DNA from 3 places in the Pseudomonas sp. GD03875 genome. Region 3 is predicted to be linked to each of the others. Evidence: riboswitches for the same ligand, from Rfam matches in the RefSeq annotation. Region 3 holds a riboswitch; each other region holds the start of a gene.
What was found. Region 3 has a riboswitch for cobalamin ahead of N5D30_RS25480 (TonB-dependent receptor). Riboswitches for the same ligand answer to the same signal wherever they lie in the genome.
Positions count from the first base shown of each region.

Region 1: linked by a shared signal. The riboswitch ahead of cobO (cob(I)yrinic acid a,c-diamide adenosyltransferase) and the one ahead of N5D30_RS25480 (TonB-dependent receptor) in region 3 are both predicted to bind cobalamin.
Region 2: linked by a shared signal. The riboswitch ahead of N5D30_RS18530 (TonB-dependent receptor) and the one ahead of N5D30_RS25480 (TonB-dependent receptor) in region 3 are both predicted to bind cobalamin.

Region 1 covers NZ_JAOCCV010000002.1:146,842-150,108, reverse strand. The annotation lists gene N5D30_RS02165 (cobyrinate a,c-diamide synthase) at 1-899, opposite strand, end outside; gene cobO (cob(I)yrinic acid a,c-diamide adenosyltransferase) at 899-1,510, opposite strand; cobalamin riboswitch at 1,623-1,838, opposite strand; gene N5D30_RS02155 (four-helix bundle copper-binding protein) at 1,951-2,283, shown strand; gene N5D30_RS02150 (class I SAM-dependent methyltransferase) at 2,366-3,028, opposite strand; gene N5D30_RS02145 (C40 family peptidase) at 3,025-3,267, opposite strand, start outside.
Region 2 covers NZ_JAOCCV010000023.1:53,437-56,703, reverse strand. The annotation lists gene N5D30_RS18540 (low specificity L-threonine aldolase) at 1-526, opposite strand, end outside; gene N5D30_RS18535 (DUF1127 domain-containing protein) at 897-1,112, shown strand; cobalamin riboswitch at 1,351-1,560, shown strand; gene N5D30_RS18530 (TonB-dependent receptor) at 1,707-3,267, shown strand, end outside.
Region 3 covers NZ_JAOCCV010000056.1:8,286-11,552, forward strand. The annotation lists gene N5D30_RS25480 (TonB-dependent receptor) at 24-1,931, opposite strand; cobalamin riboswitch at 2,019-2,247, opposite strand; gene N5D30_RS25485 (LysR family transcriptional regulator) at 2,278-3,195, opposite strand.

The DNA of each region.
Region 1 (3,267 bases), on a different contig from region 3:
TCCGCCAGTTGGCGCAGGTGCAGCTCGGGGTAGCCACCGGGCAGATAGAGGCTGTCGACGTCCGGCAATCCCGAGTCAGCCAAGGGCGAGAAGAACACCAGCTCGGCGCCCAGCTCGCGCAGCAGGTCGAGGTTGGCCTGGTAGAGGAAAGCGAAGCTGGTGTCGCGGGCCACGCCGATGCGCACCCCGGCCAACAGCGGCTCGATGGCCGGCATGACGGGGGCGGCAAAGCCCACCGGCGCCGGCAGCAACTCGCCGGCGCTGGCCAGCAGGGCATCGGCGGCGGCGCCCAGGCGCGCGTCCAGGTCGGCCAGTTCCTCGGCCTGGATCAGCCCCAGGTGGCGGCGCGGCAATTCCAGCGCGGTGGAGCGCGGCAGGCCACCGAACCAGCGCATGCCCGGCGCCAGGCTATCGCGCAGGATGCCGTTGTGGCGCTCGCTACCGGTGCGGTTGGCCAGCACCCCGGCGAACGGCAGACCGGGCTGGAAGTGAGCCAGGCCGTAGGCCATGGCACCGAAGGTCTGGGCCATGGCGCCGGCGTCGATCACGCCCAGCACCGGCACCTCCAGGCGGCGCGCCAGGTCGGCGGCCGAGGGGCTGCCGTCGAACAGCCCCATCACCCCCTCGATCAGGATCAGGTCGGCCTCGCCCGCCGCCTGCCACAGCAGGCGCCGGGTCTCGGCCTCGCCGACCATCCACAGGTCGAGCTGGTACACCGGCGCGCCGCTGGCACGGGCGAGGATCATCGGGTCGAGGAAGTCGGGGCCGCACTTGAACACCCGCACGCGCTTGCCGGCACGGCTGTGCAGGCGCGCCAGGGCGGCGGTCACGGTGGTCTTGCCCTGACCGGAGGCCGGCGCGGCGATCAGCAAGGCCGGGCAGTGGCGTGGCTCGGCCATCAGAACTCGATCCCTTTCTGCGCCTTAACCCCGGCCTTGAAGGCATGCTTGACCAGGCTCATGTCGCTGACGGTGTCGGCCACCTCGATCATCCCCGGCTGCGCGCCGCGGCCGGTCACCACCACGTGCTGCAGCAGCGGTCGCGCCTCGATGTCGGCGAGCACCTCGTCCAGCTGCAGGTAGCCGTGTTTGAGGGCGATGTTCAGCTCGTCCAGCACCACCAGGCCGACGCTCTCGTCGGCCAGCAACGTGCGTGCCACCTTCCAGGCCTCGCCGGCCATGGCGATGTCGCGCTGGCGGTCCTGGGTCTCCCAGGTGAAGCCCTCGCCCATGACGAACCAGCGCACTTCGTCGGGGAAACGGCGGAAGAAGGCTTCCTCGCCGGTGCTGGCGGCGCCCTTGATGAACTGCACCACGCCGACCTTCATACCGTGGCCGAGGGCGCGGGCGACCATGCCGAAGGCGGAGCTGCTCTTGCCCTTGCCGTTGCCGGTGTGCACCAGCAGCAGGCCGTACTCGTCCCGGGCCTGGGCGATCTTCTCGTCGATCAGCGCCTTCTTGCGCTGCATGCGCGCCTTGTGGCGGGCGTCGCGTTCGGCCGATTCGCTCATGTCGGGCTCCTGGGCACCCTGCGCGCACGGGAGGTCCGGGCGCGGAATCAATCGGGGCAGGAGGAAAAGGCGGCGGCCGGGCGCGGGGCCCGCAACCGCAGAGCCCGCCGCACTGCCGTGGATCGCGACAGGCCGGTCTCCGGGCTCGTGAGTCAGGCCTGCAGCCTGCGGGTCGCGCCTTCCCGTGCCAAGGCACAGTGGCGTCGAGCGACCCTTGTCTCACCTACCGTTGCGGGGGCAGCGCCGGATTCTTCGTGACGAATGGACCGGCTTCCCTGTTTCACCCGCGAACGCCGCGCGCCGGGGCACCTGAAGCAGGCGCGCAGCTTAGGGGCTGTTGCCGCTCCGGTGCAAGCCGCGCCGCCCGGCAGATGGGTCGAACCCCTGGGGACCTGCGGGGTTCACAACCCAGACGACCGACCTTACCCGAGGAGAACGCCATGGTCCGTGAACGCTACGCTTCCTGCATCCAGGCCTGCAGCGCCTGCGCCATCGCCTGCGAAACCTGCGCCGCCGCCTGCCTCAAGGAGCCCGACCTGCAGCACATGGCCACCTGCATCGCCTGCGACATCGACTGCGCCGACCTGTGCCGCCTGGCCGAACGCCTGATGGCCCGCGACAGCCCGCTGTGCGACGAAATCCTGCGCCTCTGCGCGATAGCCTGCCAGGCCTGCGCCGAGGCTTGCGGCGAGCACCAGCACGACCACTGCCAGCAATGCGCCCAGGCCTGCCAGCGCTGCGTGGAGGAATGCGAGGCCGCGCTCGGGGCCTGAGCGGTATCAGTCAGCGCCGTAGGGTGCGCCGCGCGCACCTATGAAATCGCGGTGCGCGCGGCGCACCCTACCGGCAACCGCACTAGCGCTTGCGGCAGAGGCTCAGACCGTCGCCCAGCGGCAGCAGGCTGAGGTCGAGCCGGGTGTCGCGACGCAGGCCGCGGTTGAGCGACTGGATGGCGCGGGTGTCGGCGCTGTCCGGGTTCTGCTCCAGCACCCTGCCGCTCCACAGCACGTTGTCGAACAGGATCAGCCCGCCCCTGCGCGCCAGTACCAGCGCGTGCTCCAGGTACACCGGGTAGTTGGCCTTGTCCGCGTCGATGAAGATCAGGTCGAAGCTCTCGCCATGGCCGCCGCGCTCCAGCGCGCTGAGGGTCTCCAGCGCCGGCGCCAGGCGCAGGTCGATGCGCTCCGCCACCCCGGCCTCCTGCCAGTAGCGCTCGGCGATGGCGTTGTAGTCGCCGGGCAGGTCGCAGCAGGTCAGGCGCCCGTCCTCGCCAGCGGCCTGGGCCATGCACAGGGCGCTGTAGCCGGTGTAGGTGCCGATCTCGAGGATCTTGCGCGCGCCGCAGAGCTGGACCAGCAGGGCCATGAACTGGCCCTGCTCGGGGGCGATCTGCCAGCCGGCCGAGGGCAGCTTCGTGGTTTCCTCGCGCAGGCGCTTGAGCAGCGGCGACTCGCGCAGGGAGACGTCGAGCAGGTACTGGTAGAGGGCGTCGTCGAGGGCGAGGGTGCGGTTGGTCATGGCTGACGCGCCAGGTGGCCGGCGGCCAGGACGCGCTTGGCGCCGAGGTAGCTCTTCTGCCAGTAGGCCTGGGTCAGGTGATCCAGGCGCACGGTGCCGCCACTGGACGGCGCGTGCACGAAGCGCCCCTCGCCCACGTAGATGCCGGCGTGGGTGACCTTGCCGCCGCCGTTGGTGGCGAAGAACACCAGGTCGCCGCTCTGCAGCTCGCCGCGGCCGACGTCGGGCACGCGCAGATT
Region 2 (3,267 bases), on a different contig from region 3:
CGCCATCCATGTGCAGGTTGAGTCGCAGCGCCTTGCACGCCTCGCTGATGGCGGCGACCTCGTCGGGGCGGTACACGGTGCCCACCTCGGTGGCCTGGGTCAGGGTCACCACGCGCGGCTTCGGGTAGTGGATGTCCTGCCGCTTGAGCGCCACCTCGCGGATCGAGTCCGGGGTCAGCTTGCCGGCCAGGGTGCGCGCGGTGAGCAGCTTGGAGCCGTTGGAGAAGAATTCCGGCGCGCCGCACTCGTCGGTCTCGACGTGGGCGGTCTCGGAGCAGATCACGCTGTGGTAGCTCTGGCACAGGGAGGAGAGGGCCAGGGAGTTGGCCGCGGTGCCGTTGAAGGCGAAGAACACCTCGCAGTCGGTCTCGAACAGCTGGCGGAAGCGGTCCGCGGCACGGGCCGTCCAGCTGTCCTCGCCATAGGCGCGCTCGTGGCCGCGGTTGGCCTCGGCCATGGCGGCCCAGGCCTCGGGGCAGATGCCCGAATAGTTGTCGCTGGCGAATTGCTGGGTATGGTCGGTCATGGTGTGTGCTTCCTGGCAGGGCAGTCGCTCAACTGTACGCCAGCGCCGTGGCGTCCGGCAGCGACAGTCGAGCGATTTGGGGCAATAACAGATACGACTTCAAAAGAGGCCAGCGAAAAACTGTACCGGCATCTATTTCTCGCCGGAACGGCCATGGCCGGTCGAAATTCGTGCAGGTTCTGAAACGGCAGGACTTTCCACTTATGACCAGTACAGTTGCAGCCATAGAAGCAGAACAGTTACAAAGCCGCCTAACTAATAGCCCTGCAATTTAGCCCAGCTGTGTCTATAAAATCGACTATCCAGTCAGGAAAATATGCTTCCAGTAGGACACCCTCTAACCCCGCGCGAAGCGGAAGGAAGCACCACCATGGAACGCATACTCGGTTCCGACCTCATGTTCCAACAACAGAGCCCGGCCAGCGGCGGCAACCTGCCCCTGCGCGTCCTGGGCACCCTGCTGCTCTGGCAGCGCCGCATCAGCAGCCGCCGCGAACTCGCCCGCCTGGACGAGCGCCTGCTGGCCGATGCCGGCATCAGCACCTACGACCGCGCCATCGAGATCGACAAGCCGTTCTGGCGCTGAACCGCGACACCCGCCGTCACCAAGGGAAGCCGAGCGCTTCCCTTTTTTATGCCCGCTTCGTAGGGTGCGCCGCGCGCACCAGCAAGCCTCCGCAGGGCTCGGTGCGCACGGCGCACTCCACGCAACAAATTGGCACACAGCCCTTGAGTGCCACGGATCGCCCCGCCCGCTCGGTTTCTCGGGGACTGACAACTCTCGCCACGCCCACCGCGACTTGACCCGCCGCCGGCACGCTGGTCTCATGCGCGCCGATCCAGGTGTCTCGCGCCGCCGCGCGCGAAGTTAAACGGGAAGCCGGTAATGCTCCGCCCCTCGGCGAGCCAGTCCGGCGCTGCCCCCGCAACGGTATGCGAGCCGGGTGTTCACTCTGCCACTGTGCTTCGGCATGGGAAGGCGAACGCCCCAAGTCTCGCAAGCCCGGAGACCGGCCTGGACCCTTGTTGGCAAACCCGCGGTGGGCGGGCGTAACCGATGGTCCGCCCGCACGGGAGGCCCTTGTCTGCGCGCGCCTGCGAAACCCGTTTCGAGGCGATCACCTTGGCTCTTTCCCGTTCATCCCTGTTCCGCCGTGCGCCGCTGGCGACCGGCATCCTCCTGTGCGGCCTCGCCGCGCCCCTGGCGGCGCAGCCCCTGGGCCTGGACACCCTGACCATCAGCGCGCCCTCGGTGGAATCCACCGCCGTGGCGGAAATGGCCCGCTACGGCAGCCACCTGAACATTATCGAGCGCGAGCAGATCGAACGCGCCGGCCCCAGCGCCGACCTGTCCCGCGTCCTGCAGATGTACATCCCCGGCCTGTACGTGGCGCCAAAGAACGGCCCGTTCGACACCGGCACCTTCTCCCTGCTCGGCGGCCGCAACGACGACACCCTGATCCTGCTGGACGGCGTGCGCCTGAACAACCGCCTGTACGGCGGCATCTATCTGGACACCCTGCCGACCACCGCGGTGGAGCGCATCGAGGTGCTCAAGGGCGGCCAGGGCATCCTGTTCGGCACCCAGGCGGTGTCCGGCGTCATCAACATCGTCACCCGGCGTCCGCAGAGCCGCGACGCCAGCGGCGAGGTCAACCTCGGCCTGGACAGCTTCAAGGGCCGCAACGGCGACGCGCGGGTGGAGAGGGTGCTCGCCAACGGCTTCGGCGACCTGGGCCTGCTCGGCTACGCCAGCCGCCACCGCTCGCAGGGCTACCAGCCCTACCGCGACCGCGACATGACCGCCACCGTCAGCGACGAGCGCCGCTCCTACGACGTGACCACCCTGGGCGGCAAGGCGATCCAGGCCTTCGGCGAGGACGCGCGGCTGGAGCTGTTCTACCAGTACAGCGAGGCCGACCTGGACTTCGCCCGCCCCACCTCCAACCGCAGCACCACCAACGACCGCGTCCACCAGATCGCCACGGCCACCTTCCAGCAGCGCCTGAGCGACGACTTCAGCTGGTTCGCCAAGACCCACATCAACGACTGGGACACCCGCTACACGCGGATCTACAACCTGCAGGGCGGCGGCACCCGTACGCTCAACCGCAACGACTACTGGGGCTTCACCGACTGGGGCGCGCAGATCGAGGGCAAGGCCATCCTGGCCGGCGGCCACGAACTGGTATTCGGCAACGACAACCAGTGGTTCGAGGGCCAGGACGACGTGCTGATCATCGACAACAACGAGGCCGAGGCCCACGCCTTCTACGCCCAGCTGCGCCCGCGGATCGACGCGCTACCGGACTGGCACCCCAGCCTGGGCGTGCGCCGCGAGAAGATGTCCGGCGGCGAAGGCGCCACCGTGTGGATGCTCACCTCGCTGTACGACCTGAACGAGCAGTGGAAGCTGCGCGGCCAGTTCGGCACCGCCTTCAAGCTGCCCAATGCCGAGCAGCTCTACGTCAACGAGCCCGGCTCGGAGATGGGCAACCCCGACCTCAAGCCGGAACGCAGCCGCAACGCCGAACTGGGCCTGGACTTCGACGGCGGCCCGCTGACCGCCAGCGCCACCCTGTTCCGCCGCGACATCACCGACCTGATCAGCCTGCACGGCGAGCAATGGGTCAACGGCGACGGCGAGATCGAGGTGCGCGGCCTCGAAGTCGACGCCCAGTGGCGCTTCGCCCCCGGCTGGAGCTGGAGCGGCGACGCCACGCGCAACCTGATCGAGACCC
Region 3 (3,267 bases):
TTTCGCATTCCTCTGGCGAGGATTTACAGCTTCGGACTCCAGGTCAGGCCCAGCATCAGGCTGCGCGGGGTTTCCTGATAGCCGTAGTAGCGGTAGTCGCCGGCGTACTGGTACAGGGCGTTGCTGTAGCCCTTGTCCAGCACGTTGGCCAGTTTGAGGTCCAGGGCCAGCTCGTCGCTGGCCTTCCAGCTGCCGCGCAGGTCGAGCACGCCGTAGCCGGGAATCTCGCGCTGGTTGGCCACGTCGTCGTAGCGCTGGCTGAACAGCTGCCAGCTGGCGCCCACGGCGAAGGCACCGATGTCGCGGTCCAGGTCCAGGCTCAGGCTGCGCTTGGCGCGGCGCGCCAGGGTGTGGCCGCTGTCGCGGTCGCGTGGGTCGATGATGCTCAGCGCCAGGTTGCCGCGCCAGCCGAACAGGTCCTGTTGCAGGCTCGCCTCGAAGCCGTTGATGCGCGCCTCGTCGACGTTGTAGTTGCGGCCGATGTAGGTCATCGGGTCCCAGACGTAGGTGATCAGGTCGCGGATGTCGGTGCGGTACAGCGAGGCTTCCAGGCGGGTGCCTTCCGCCAGCTGGCTGCGCCACTGCAGCTCGACGCTTTTCGAGCGCTCGGGGTCGAGGTCCGGGTTGGCGCCCCAGCTGTCCGGGCCGTAGAGGTCGTTGAAGGTGGGCACGCGGAAGCCTTCGGCATAGGACAGCACCAGCTCGTTGGCGCTGTTCAGCGGCAGGGTCAGCGCGGCGTTCCAGGTGTTCTCGCTGCCGAACTGCTCGTTCTTGTCGTGGCGTAGGCCGATCTCGGTGGAGAAGTGCTCGCCACGGTAGCCGTGCTGCACGAACAGCGCCTGGTTCCAGCGGCTCTCCTCGCTGTACGCGGTGGCGCTGTGCAGCTTGTCCTTCAGGTAGTCGAGGCCGGCGCGCAGCTGGTGGCCGTTGCCCAGTTCCACGGTGTTCAGCCAGGCGGCGGAGTCGCGGTAGGTGTTGAACACGTCGCTGCCCGGGTAGAGCTTGTCGAGGTCTTCCTGGCGGTCTTCGCTGTGGCCCAGCTCCAGGCGGCTGTTCCAGTTGTCGCCGAGCTTCGCGTCCGCGTAGGCCGCCATGCTGCTCAGGCTGAATTCGCTCCAGGGCTGGGCCGGGAAGGTCTCGTAGGTGGTGGTGTCGAAGCGGCCGTAGGGGTTGTCGTACTCGCTCTTGCCGCGCTGGTCCAAGGCGCTGAGGCCGATCTCCAGGACGTCGCTGACGGCATGCGACAGGTTCAGGCCGAAGCTGCGGTTGCGGTAGGCGTCGTGGTCACGGTCGCTGTCGAAGGACAGGCCGGTGCGGTCGATGCCGTCGGTTTCCACCAGGCTGCCGGTGAGGTTGTAGCGGGTGCGCCCGTCGCCGCCGGACACGCCCAGGCTGCGCTCCCAGGTGCCGTCGCTGCCGCCGGCCAGGCGCAGCTGCGGGTTGACGCCCTGGCTCTCGCCGCGGCGGGTGAAGATCTGCACCACGCCGCCGAGGGCGTCCGCGCCGTACAGGGCCGAGCGCGAGCCGCGCAGCACCTCGACCCGCTCGATCTGCTCGATGCTTAGGTGCTGCAGCGCCGCGCCGCCGGCGGAGACCGAGCCGACGCGCACGCCGTCGATCAGCAGCAGGCTCTGGGCGTTGCTGGTGCCGCGGATGAACAGGCTGGTGTTGGCGCCGCGGCCGCCGTTGCGCACCACCTGCACGCCGGGCACGCGCGACAGCAGTTCGCCGACGCTGGCGGGGCGCAGGCGCTCGATGTCCTCACGGGTGAACACGCTGACCGCCGCGCTGCTCTCGCCGCGCGGCTGGGCCTCGCGGTTGGCGGTGACCACGGTGTCGGACAGTTTCAGCGCCTGGTCCAGGGGCAGGTCGTCGGCGAGTGTCAGGCCGGGGGCGAGCGCCACGGCCAGGGCGAGACGGGAAATCTTCATCATCGGTTCCTCAAAAGGTCAGGCTTTCGAGGAGGGCAGGAGCAGGCGTGGCGGGCGGCCGCACCTGATGGTGCCGCCCTCCGCAACACCAGTGGTCACCATGCAGGCCGGTATCCGGGCTCTCGACTCCCATCCGCCCGCCTTCCCGTGCCTGGGCACAGTGGCTTCGAGCGGACGCCGATCAGCGATCGGGGTCGATTACCGTTGCGGGGGCAGCGCCGGGATGGTTCGCGGGGAACGCACCGGCTTCCCGTTTAATGCCGTGGCGACGAGGCCGAGGGGCTTCGTCCGGCACACCTGGATGGGTGCGCGCGACCTTAAGCGCTTGGCCCCGCCAATACAAGTGCTATCGCGGCAGCAGCGCGTCGCCCCGCAGCGCCTGGGCGAGGTTGCGGCGGATGTCCTCGAAGCAGGCTTCCGCCAGCGGCGAGCGCGGCGCGCCGCTGGCCATGATCAGGCTCAGCGGGGCGAGGGTATGGGCGTCCTCGATGGGCACCAGGCGCAGGTGCTCGTCGTGGGCCTGGAGCGAGGCGTCCAGTGGCACCACCCCGCAGCACAGGCCCGCGCCGACCGCCTGCAAGAGGTGGAAGATCGAGTCGGTCTCCAGCCGCAGCTGCGGCTTGAGGGCGCGCTGGCGGAAGGCGTGGTCGATCGACTGGCGAAAGTGCATGCCGGCCGACAGCAGCCCCAGGGGCAGTTCGGCGACCGCCTGCCAGCCCAGGCCGGCGGGGTCGAAGCGGAAGTGCCGGGTGTCGTGGAGCAGACCCATGGCGGTGGGCTCCAGGCTGTGCACCGTGAAGTGCTCGCGGGTGGCGAGGCGCTCGATGTAGGCCAGGCCGAGGTCCAGCTGGTTGCGGGTGAGCTGTTCGAGGATCTGCTCGCTGCTCAGGGCGAACAGCTGGAAGCGCATCTGCGGATGGCTGGCGAACAGCAGTTCGACCAGGCGGATGGGGTCCAGCCCGGCCAGCGGCACCACGCCGAGGCGCAGGGTGCCGACCAGTTGCCCGCGGCAGGCCGCCGCCTCGGCATAGAGGCCGGCTTCCGCGTCCAGCAGGTTGTGGGCCCAGGCCAGGATGCGCTCGCCCGCCGGGGTGAATCCGAGGAAGCGCTGGTTGCGCCGGATCAGCTCCAGGCCCAGTTCGTCCTCCAGGTCGCGCAGGCGCATGGACAGGGTCGGCTGGGTGACATGGCAGTCGGTCGCGGCCAGGCCGAAGTGGCGGGTCCGTTCGAGGGCGACGAGAAACTTGAGCTGCTTGATGTCCATGCCGCATCCGTTCCGTACGGGCCGGGGCCGCGCATGGCGCGGCGCCGGGTCAGCCTGTGATGCCGCCGCGGA